One region of the Hydrogenophaga sp. R2 genome, then DNA from elsewhere that is predicted to be linked to it. Evidence: predicted binding sites of a transcription regulator. Region 1 holds the regulator's gene; the other holds the start of a gene.

Region 1 (5,066 bases):
CCGGGAACTTTTGTCCGGCCAACCCCGCCCAAACGCCATTCCCTTCAGGAGCCCCAACGCATGCAACGCCGTGATTTCTCCCGTTCCCTCCTGGCCGCCGGTGCCGTCACCCTGACCGGAACCGCCCTGCCGGCCTTCGCCCAGCGCGTCGCGCCCAAGGAAGGCACCGATTACCAGCGCCTGGCCAAGCCGGCCCCTGTGCAGGCGCCGCCCAGCCAGGTCGAGGTGGTGGAGTTCTTCGCCTACAGCTGCATCCACTGCGCCAACTTCGAGCCCGCCTTCGAGGAGTGGATCGCCCGCCAGCCCGCTTATGTGACGGTGCGCCGCGTCCCGGTGGCCTTCAGCCCGGCCTTCGTGCCCATGCAGCGCCTGTACTACACCCTGGAAGCCATGGACCAGGTCAAGGCCTTGCACGCCAAGGTGTTCGAGGCCATCCACGGCCAGCGCCTGCCGCTGACCACGGCCGGCCCCATCACCGACTGGGTGGTCAAGCAGGGTCTGGACCGCGCCCGGTTCACCGAGATCTTCAACTCGGCCGCCATCGGCACCAAGGCCCAGCAGGCCGCCTCGCTGCAGGAGGCCTATGCGGTGGAAGGCACGCCCGCCATGGGCGTGGCCGGCCGCTACTACATCAGCGGCCAGGGTCCCCGCACCCTGACGGTGGCCAGCGCACTGATCGCCGAGGTCCGCAAGGCCTGAAGCCCTGCCTTTTTTGCAAGGCCTGAAGCCCTGCCTTTTTCTCTCTCGCGGGGCCCCGTTTCGACGGGGCCTCGTCGTTACAATGCATGCAAGTTTCGTGCCCTGGACGACCATGCCTGCATTCCCCTTTTCGAGCTTGTCCCGCCTGCCGGCCTGGTGCCTGCTGGCGGCCCTGTGCAGCGCGCCGACGGCCCATGCCGAAAAAGCCGACCGCGACAAGCCCATGAATGCCGAGGCCGACGCCCTGCGCTACGACGACGCCCGCCAGACCAGCGTCTTCACCGGCAACGTGATCATCACCAAGGGCACCATCGTCATCCGCGGTGCCCGGGTGGAGGTGCGGCAGGACACCGCCGGCAACCAGTTCGGCGTGGCCACCGGTCAACGGGCGTTCTTCCGCCAGAAGCGCGAGGGCGTGGACGAATTCATCGAAGGCGAGGCCCAACGCATCGATTACGACAGCCGCGCCGACACCGTCAAGTTCACCGGTGACGCCGTCATGCGCCGCTACAAGGGCACCCAGCTCAACGACGAGACCCTGGGCAACGTCATCGTCTACAACAACACCACCGACGTGTTCACCGTGGACGGCGGCGAGGCGGCCCGCGGTCCGGGCAACCCGTCCGGCCGCGTGCGGGCCATGCTCACCCCGAACCCCAAACCCGCTCCGGCCGGTCAGGCGCCGGCTGCCCGTCCGCCGGCCGACGGCGCCACGCTGCAACCCAGCCGCCAGATCGAGGGAGGCCGTCCTTGACCGCCAATGCCCAGGTCAGCCGGCTCGAGGCCAAGGGCCTCAAGAAGTCCTACGGCAGCCGGCTGGTGGTGAAGGATGTGTCCCTGGCCGTGTTCAAGGGCGAAGTGGTGGGCCTGCTGGGGCCCAACGGCGCCGGCAAGACCACCTCGTTCTACATGCTGGTGGGGCTGCTGCGGTCCGATGGCGGGCAGATCCTGCTGGACGGCCAGTCCATCGAGCGCCAGCCCATCCACCGCCGCGCGCGGCTGGGCCTGGGCTACCTGCCGCAGGAAGCCTCCATCTTCCGCAAGCTGTCGGTGGCCGACAACGTGCGTGCCGTGCTGGAGCTGCAGGAGGACGACGATGGCCGGCCCCTGTCCAGGGCGGTGGTGGAGCAGCGGCTGGATGCCCTGCTGCAGGAGCTGCATGTGGACCACCTGCGCGATTCGCCCGCCCCGGCGCTGTCCGGCGGTGAACGCCGCCGGGTCGAGATCGCCCGCGCGCTGGCCACCAACCCGCGCTTCATCCTGCTCGACGAGCCCTTTGCCGGCATCGACCCGATCGCCGTCATCGAGATCCAGCGCATCATCGGTTTCCTGCGCTCGCGCGGCATCGGTGTGCTGATCACCGACCACAACGTGCGCGAGACGCTGGGCATCTGCGACCGGGCCTACATCATCAACGACGGGCATGTGCTGACCAGCGGCACGCCGGCCGAGATCGTGGAGAACGCGGACGTGCGCCGGGTCTACCTCGGCGAACACTTCCGGATGTAAAGATGGCCCCCACGCGATGAAGCAAGGACTGTCGCTCCGGGTCTCGCAGCATCTGGCGCTCACGCCCCAGCTGCAGCAGTCCATCCGCCTGCTGCAGCTCTCCACGCTGGAGATGGCGCAGGAGGTCGAGCAGATGCTCGACGAGAACCCGTTCCTGGAGCGTTCCGACGACACCGCAGAGCGCGAGGCCTTCGGCATCGAGCAGACCGACGCCCCGGTGAGCGCCGGTGAGCAGATCGCCGACACCTTGCTGGCGCCCGGCGCCGACCGCCTGCCTGACACCGCCGGCCCGGGCACCGACGCGGGCACCGAGAGCTCGGAGGTCGATCTCGAAGCCCGCCTGGACGGCGCCACCCCGGTGGAGGAAAGCTGGGAGGGCGACGGCACGGTGGACATCGTGGCCGACGACAGCGAGTGGGGCGGTGATGCCCCGGCCCGCCAGCGCAACGACGGCGACGACGACACCGCCAGCGCCGCCGACCTGGCCAGCATCCCGGTCACGCTGCAGGCGTTTCTGCACGACCAGGCCCGCTGCCTGCGCATCTCCGAAGAAGACCTGCGGGCGCTGGTGTACCTGATCGAGTCGCTCAACGACGACGGCTACCTGGACGAAGACCTGCCCTCGCTCGCTCTGGGCCTGATGCACCTGGAAGGCACCGACACGGCGGTCAATGCCGATGCGGCCCTGGCCCTGCAGGAAGCCACCACCCAGCGCCTGGCCATTGCCCTGCAGTGGCTGCAGCACATGGAGCCCACCGGCGTGGGGGCCCGCAACCTGGCCGAATGCCTGCGCCTGCAGATCCTGGAGCAGCGCAACACGCCGGTGGCCCGTGCCGCGCTGGCCATCGTCGGGCACCCGCTGGAGCTCATGGCCAAGCGCGACATCAAGCGCCTGTGCGCCCTCACCGGCGCCGATGACGACACCGTGCGCGGGGCACTCGCCCTCATCTCGCGCCTGGAACCCAAGCCGGGCCGCCGTTTTGTGGACGTGGAGCGCAACGTGGTGGTGCCCGACGTGATCGTCGAGCGCGCCGGGCGCGGCTTCAAGGTGTCGCTCAATCCGGAGGTCATGCCGCGCCTGCGGGTGCACGATGTGTACGCCGGAGCGCTGCGGCAGAACCGCGGCGGCGGTGACGCCGGCCATGCCGGCATGCAGCAGCGGCTGCAGGAAGCGCGCTGGTTCATCAAGAACATCCAGCAGCGCTTCGACACCATCCTGCGGGTCTCCAGCGCCATCGTGGAGCGGCAGCGCAACTTCTTCATGCACGGCGAACTCGCCATGCGCCCGCTGGTGCTGCGCGAGATCGCCGACGAACTGGGCCTGCACGAATCCACCATCAGCCGCGTGACCACCGCCAAGTACATGGCCACGCCGTTCGGCACCTACGAACTCAAGTACTTCTTCGGCTCCAGCCTGGGCACCGAGACCGGCGGCAATGCGTCCAGCACGGCGGTGCGGGCGCTGCTCAAGCAGTTCATCGCGTCCGAAGAGCCGGGCAAGCCGCTGTCGGACAACCAGCTCTCCGACCTGCTGCGCGAGCAGGGCATCGAATGTGCCCGCCGCACGGTGGCCAAGTACCGCGAGGCGCTGCGCATCGCCCCGGCGAACCTACGCAAATCCCTGTGAACCAACTGCATCTCTTTCTGCCCTGCGCCGCCGGCGTGGAGGACTTCCTGGCCGACGAGGTGCAGCGCATCACCGGCGCCGAGCGCGTCTACAAGGCGCGGGCCGGTGTGTCGCTGCAGGCCTCGTGGCGCGATGCGCTGCAGCTCAACCTGCACAGCCGGCTGGCCCAGCGGGTGCTGGTGCGGCTCTGGCATGGCGGCTACCGCAGCGAACAGGACCTGTACAACGCGGCGTCCGAGGTGGCCTGGGAGATCTGGTTCACGCCGAAGCAGACCATCAAGGTCGAAATCACGGCGCAGCACAGCCCGCTGACCAGCCTGAACTTCGCGGCGCTGAAGATCAAGGACGCGGTGTGCGACCGCTTTCGTGCCAAGCGGGGCGAACGCCCGAGCGTGGACACCACCTGGCCCGATGTGCGCCTGTATGCCCACCTCACCACCGACACCGTCACGCTCTACATCGACACCTCGGGCGAGCCGTTGTTCAAGCGCGGCTGGCGCGAGGACAAGGGCGATGCCCCGCTGAAGGAAACCCTGGCCGCCGCCATGATCGCGGCCACCGGCTGGAACGGCGCCACGGCCGCATCGCTGGACGACATCGATCCGCTGTACGACCCCTGCTGCGGCAGCGGCACCGTGGCCATCGAGGCGGCGCAGATGGCGCTGCGCATCGCGCCGGGCTTGAACCGTCGCTTTGCCTTCGAGAAGCTGCTGCCCTACCAGTCCCATGTGTGGCAGGGCCTGCGGGATCAGGCGGTGCAGGCAGAGCGGGTGTGGCCCGAAGGCCATGCCCCCATCGTGTTCGGCAGCGACGTGTCCTTCCGCATGGTCGACTTTGCCCAGCGCAACGCCGAGCGCGCCGGTGTGGCCCACGCGCTCGATCTGCGCGGCGGTGACGCGCTGCAGCGCATGCCACCCACCACCCGCCCCGGCGTGCTGCTGCTCAACCCGCCCTATGGCGAGCGCATTGCGGCCGCCGGTGTGGCCGGCCAGAACGCGGCCGAGCGGGCGCGCCAGCGTGCCCCGCGCACCTTCACCGTGGGTGCGCGCACTGCGCCCGCCCCGGCCGAGCCGCACGGCCGCGAAAGCGCGCAGATGAGCGACGGCGCCGATGCCTCCGAATTCTTCGAACGCCTGGCCGCGCACTGGAAGGGCCACTACGCCGGCTGGACCGCCTGGCTGCTCACGCCCGACCTCAAGCTGCCCGGGCGCATGCGCTTCAAGGAATCGCG
Region 2 (5,066 bases), on a different contig from region 1:
GCTGGATGACGCGGCCGGTCAGCCCTGGCTGCGGCTGGCGCTGCACGAACCGGTGTCGGAGAACCCGCTGCTCACGCTGGAGCTGCCGCGCGAGGCCGCCGGCACCTGGCTGCTGCACGGGCGCGACAACAACGGCAACCGCATCCGGGCCGAGGTGGCGGCATGAGGCTGTGCATGGCCACAGTGCTGGCCTGTGGGCTGCTCGGCGCGGCCCAGGCTCAGACCAGCCTCAAGCTGCCCGACTACCGCCTGCAGCCGCGACCGCTCGCGGCCGACACCTGGGTCATCGAAGGCGCGGTGGAGGACTTCAGCCGGGCCAACGGCTGCAACATCATCAACACCGCCTTCATCGCCACGCCCGAGGGCACCTGGGTGATCAACACCGGGCCCTCCCGTCTTTACGGAGAGCAGCAACGCGCCGCCGTAGCCCGTGCCACGCCGCAGCCGGTGAAGCGCGTGCTGAGCCTGAACCTGCACCCCGACTATTTCTTCGGCCACCAGGCCTGGGCCGGCGTGCCCACGGCGGCATTGGCCGGCAGCATCGCCGGCATGCAGGCCGAGGGCCGCGCCTATGCCGACAACCTGTACCGCCTGTGCGGCGACTGGATGAAGGGCACCGAGTCCACCCCGTCCACCGAGCCCATCGACCCGGCCCGGCTGCCGCAGACCTTGCGCCTGGGCGGCCACACGCTGGAGCTGCACCGCCTGAGCGGCCACACCGCCGACGACCTGGTGCTGATCGACACCACCACCGGCGTGCTGTATGCCGGCGGGCTGATCTTTGCCGACCGGGTGCCCACCACGCCGCACGCCGACTTCGCGGCCTGGCAGGCCAGCCTGGATGTGCTGGAGCGCTGGCACGCCCAGGGCAAGTTCCGCACGGTGGTGCCCAGCCACGGCCCGGTGCACACCGGCCTGGCCGGCCTGCAGCAGACCCGCGACTGGCTGCGCTGGATGACCGCCCTCATGCGCGACAGCGCCGAGCGCGGGGTGGATCTGAGCGAGCTGCTGCGCACCCCGGTGCCGCCGCGTTTTGCCGCCTGGGCCGCCCAGCCGGCCGAGCTGCACCGCAGCCTGACCCAGTGGTATCCGCGCTTCGAGCAGCAGGCGCTGCAAGGGCGCTGACACGCCCCTGGGGTACCGCCGGAGCAGTCCTGAACCGCTCCGTTCAGGACTGTTGCATGCGGGGGTGATTCATTTCTGAACACGCATGAACACTCCATGAACAGTGAACGGCCGTGACACGGCAACGCCGGGTCGATCGAAGTGCCTGGCGGGTGGTTTTTCTAGGGGTTTACACGAAGGTTTTTCGGGTGGCAGGCCCTGGCACAGATGTTGCCCTTGATGCGGTGTGCAACCCAAAGACCGGAGGGGTCGGGGTGTCACCAGCGGCCGCGCATGGGTGCGGTCGCCGCCATCAACCCCAAGAGCAGGAGACCAACCGTGAAACGCACCCTATTGAGCCTGTTGATGCTGGCCGCCACCGCGCATGTGAGCGCCCAGGGCGTGACCGACGCCATGATCGCCAACGACGCGAACACCCCCGACAACGTGCTGAGCTGGGGCATGGGCACCCAGGGCCAGCGTCATTCGAGCCTGAACAACATCAACGCCAAGAGCATCAACAAGCTGGTGCCGGTGTGGTCCATGTCGTTCGGCGGCGAGAAGCAGCGTGGCCAGCAGAGCCAGCCGCTGGTGCACAACGGCAAGATGTTCGTCACCGCCTCCTACTCGCGCATCTACGCGGTGGACGCCAAGACCGGCCAGAAGCTGTGGAAGTACGAGCACCGCCTGCCCGAAGGCATCATGCCCTGCTGCGACGTGATCAACCGCGGCGCTGCCCTCTATGACAACCTGGTGATCTTCGGCACCCTGGACGCCCAGCTGGTGGCCCTGGACCAGAACACCGGCAAGGTGGTGTGGCGCGAGAAGATCGACGACTACTCTGCCGGCTACAGCTACACCGCTGCCCCGCTGATCGCCGAAGGCCTGCTGCTGACCGGCGTGTCCGGTGGCGAGTTCGGTGTGGTCGGCCGCGTGGAAGCCCGCGATCCCAAGACCGGCAAGATGGTCTGGACCCGTCCGGTGGTCGAAGGCCACATGGGCTACAAGGACGGCAAGGAAAACGGCATCTCCGGCACCACCAACGCCACCTGGCCGGGCGAGACCTGGAAAACCGGCGGCGCAGCCACCTGGCTGGGCGGCACCTACGATCCCAAGACCGGCCTGGCCTACTTCGGCACCGGCAACCCCGGTCCGTGGAACAGCCACGTGCGCAAGGGCGACAACCTGTACTCGGCCTCCACCGTGGCCATCGACGTGAAGACCGGCAAGATCGTCTGGCACTACCAGAACACCCCGAACGACGGCTGGGACTATGACGGCGTGAACGAGTTCGTCACCTTCGACATGGACGGCAAGCGCATGGGTGCCAAGGCCGACCGCAACGGCTTCTTCTATGTGAACGACGCCACCACCGGCAAGCTGGTCAACGCCTTCCCGTTCGTGAAGAAGGTGACCTGGGCCACCGGCATCGACCTCAAGACCGGCCGCCCCAACTTTGTGGACGACAACCGTCCTGGCGATCCGACGGCAGCCGGCGGCGACGGCGCCAAGGGCAAGGCTGTGTTCTCCGCACCGGGCTTCCTGGGCGGCAAGAACCAGATGCCCATGGCCTACAGCCCCAAGACCGGCCTGTTCTACGTGCCCACCAACGAATGGGGCATGGAGATCTGGAACGAGCCCATCACCTACAAGAAGGGCGCGGCCTACCTGGGTGCCGGCTTCACCATCAAGCCGCTGTTCGACGACCACATCGGTTCGCTGCGCGCCATCGACCCGAAGACCGGCAAGGTGGCCTGGGAAGTCAAGAACACCGCTCCGCTGTGGGGTGGCGTGATGACCGCCGGCGACCTGGTGTTCTGGGGCACGCCCGAGGGCTTCCTGAAGGCCGCCGATGCCAAGACCGGCAAGGTGGTGTGGCAGTTCCAGACCGGCTCCGGTGTGGTGGCCCCGCCCATCACCTGGATGCAGGACGGCGAGCAGTACATCAGCGTGGTCTCCGGCTGGGGTGGCGCCGTTCCCCTGTGGGGCGGTGAAGTCGCCAAGAAGGTGAATTTCCTGGAGCAGGGCGGTTCCGTCTGGACCTTCAAGCTCATGAAGTAAGTTGTGTGGGTGAGGGGTGGCGCGGCGCAAGCCCGCCACCCTTTTTTTCGGATGAATCACATGCGTTTCCCCCTTTCCCTGACCGCTGCCCTGACCCTGGGCGCCCTGCTGGCTGCCCCGGTGCAGGCCCAGGACCTGGCGGCCGCCGTCGATCTGGCCAAGGCCAGCGGCTGCTATTCGTGCCATGCCAACGCCGAGAAGGTGGTCGGGCCGGCCTTTGCCACCGTGGCCGAGAAGTACGCCGGCGACAAAGACGCCGCCGCCACCCTGGCGCAGTCCATCCAGAACGGCTCCAAGGGCAAGTACGGCCGCATCCCCATGCCGCCGCACGCCAGCCTGAGCCCGGCCGACCTCAAGCTGCTGTCGGCCTGGGTGCTCACCATCAAGCCATGAGGCTTCGCCTGCTCCTGGCCACCGCCCTGCTCGGGGCGGCGGGCACGGTGCAGGCCTTCGATTACACGGGCACCCACAGCGTGGTGGCCGTGACCCGCGATGGCGTGCGCACCGCCATCGGCCGGGTGGAGTTCGCTCCCCATCCGCAAGGCGGTGCCGGCTTCAAGGTCGGCATCGACCCGGCAGTGATGCGCGACCACTTCCTCTCCATGCGCGAGTTCAAGTGCCTGCCGGCCGAGGTGGAAATCACCTGCTTCGTGCCCTACCCCTACGCCAGCCCGGCCCGAGTGAAGCCCGGCGACCTCGCCTGGCTGGAGCACCACCTGCTGTTCTTCTTCAAGCAGCCGCGCGACTACGGCGCCAAGCTCTGGAACGGCATGGTGTTCAAGCTGCGGGAAGAGGGCAACGCCCTGGTGGGCGAACCCCAGGCCATCGATCTGAACCGCCTGGGCGTGCCGCCGGAGCGGCTGGATGTGCCGCTGTACGGAGCAGCCGACCGGGATGACTTTGCGCCGGGGGCGCGGTGGGTGGTGCAGCTACGGATCGAGCCGACGCAAAAACCTTGACCCGCTTCAGCGCACCGCCTCCGCCCTGAGCGTGCCCCCGCTCAGGAACCCCGGTGGCACCTTCTCCTCGCGCTCGAACTTCACCAGCCCCACACCCTGGCAGTACCACTCGCGGCTGATCAGGGGCACGTTGGTGAAGCCGTTCACCGGGTCGGTGTAGAGGTTGAGTTCGGCCCGGCCGGCCACGCGCAGGCAGGGCTGGTGCGTGCCGCTGGGCGTGGTGACGGTGTCGTCCACCGCCTCGATGCGCCACTGCATGAGCGCGCGGTGGCTGTAGCGCAACTCGCGCGGGTGCTCGTTCTTGCGCAGGATCAGGTAGGGCACGGTGGGCGTGGTCCATTCGGTGCCCACGGTGTAAGGCGCCTTGAGCACCCACAGCGGTTCCTTCTCGGGCGTGGGTTCTTCGTCGATGTCCATGCGCGTGGCCATGCGGCGCACGCCCTGCTCGTCGTGCCGCAGGTAGTAGCTCACGCCCAGCGAGTGGTGGCGCACGGCCATGGTCACCTGGTCGAGCGTGGCGGGCGCGGTCACGCTCAGCGTCCACTCCTGCGGTCCGGGTGCGTCCTCGCCGGTCTGGGTGACGGCGTAGGTGATGGCCGTGCCTTCCTTCAGCGGAAACCACACCGGCCCCAGGTCGGCCTTGCCGCAGGCGGCGAGAAGTGTGGTGAGCAGCAGGCATGCTGCGCGTGCAGCGGGACGGCGGGCCATCATTTTTCGGGCAGCTGGGCGCGGGGCAGATCGCTCAGCTTGATCTGCAGTTTGTCGTTGCCCGGCGGGCGCAGCCACGAGAAGCTGCCCTGGCCGCGGATGGGTTCGGTGCTGCCCATCTGGGTGTTGCCGTCGCGCGCCTTCTTGATGCCGTCGCCCAGGATGCGGTGCAGGTCCTTCTCGTAGGGCAGGCGGTGCACCCGGGGCATGGCCAGGGGCTGGTTGTCCTTCATG

The links. The regulator sigma-54, encoded in region 1, starts transcription at its own class of promoters, with help from an activator protein. The targets are predictions, from matches to a motif close to TGGCANGNAANCTGCTTT.
Region 2: a site for sigma-54 is predicted at 1,325-1,342, ahead of WD026_RS01165 (PQQ-dependent methanol/ethanol family dehydrogenase). Genes of this name have one in related genera too.

What each region holds. Positions count from the first base shown of each region.
Region 1 is NZ_JBBHZN010000003.1:413,309-418,374, forward strand. Features, by position in the region: gene WD026_RS13280 (thiol:disulfide interchange protein DsbA/DsbL) at 61-699, shown strand; gene lptA (lipopolysaccharide transport periplasmic protein LptA) at 812-1,453, shown strand; gene lptB (LPS export ABC transporter ATP-binding protein) at 1,450-2,208, shown strand; gene rpoN (RNA polymerase factor sigma-54) at 2,225-3,835, shown strand; gene WD026_RS13300 (THUMP domain-containing class I SAM-dependent RNA methyltransferase) at 3,832-5,066, shown strand, end outside.
Region 2 is NZ_JBBHZN010000001.1:234,943-240,008, forward strand. Features, by position in the region: gene WD026_RS01155 (quinoprotein dehydrogenase-associated SoxYZ-like carrier) at 1-166, shown strand, start outside; gene WD026_RS01160 (quinoprotein relay system zinc metallohydrolase 1) at 175-1,125, shown strand; gene WD026_RS01165 (PQQ-dependent methanol/ethanol family dehydrogenase) at 1,471-3,165, shown strand; gene WD026_RS01170 (c-type cytochrome) at 3,226-3,558, shown strand; gene WD026_RS01175 (hypothetical protein) at 3,555-4,124, shown strand; gene WD026_RS01180 (hypothetical protein) at 4,131-4,832, opposite strand; gene WD026_RS01185 (hypothetical protein) at 4,832-5,066, opposite strand, start outside.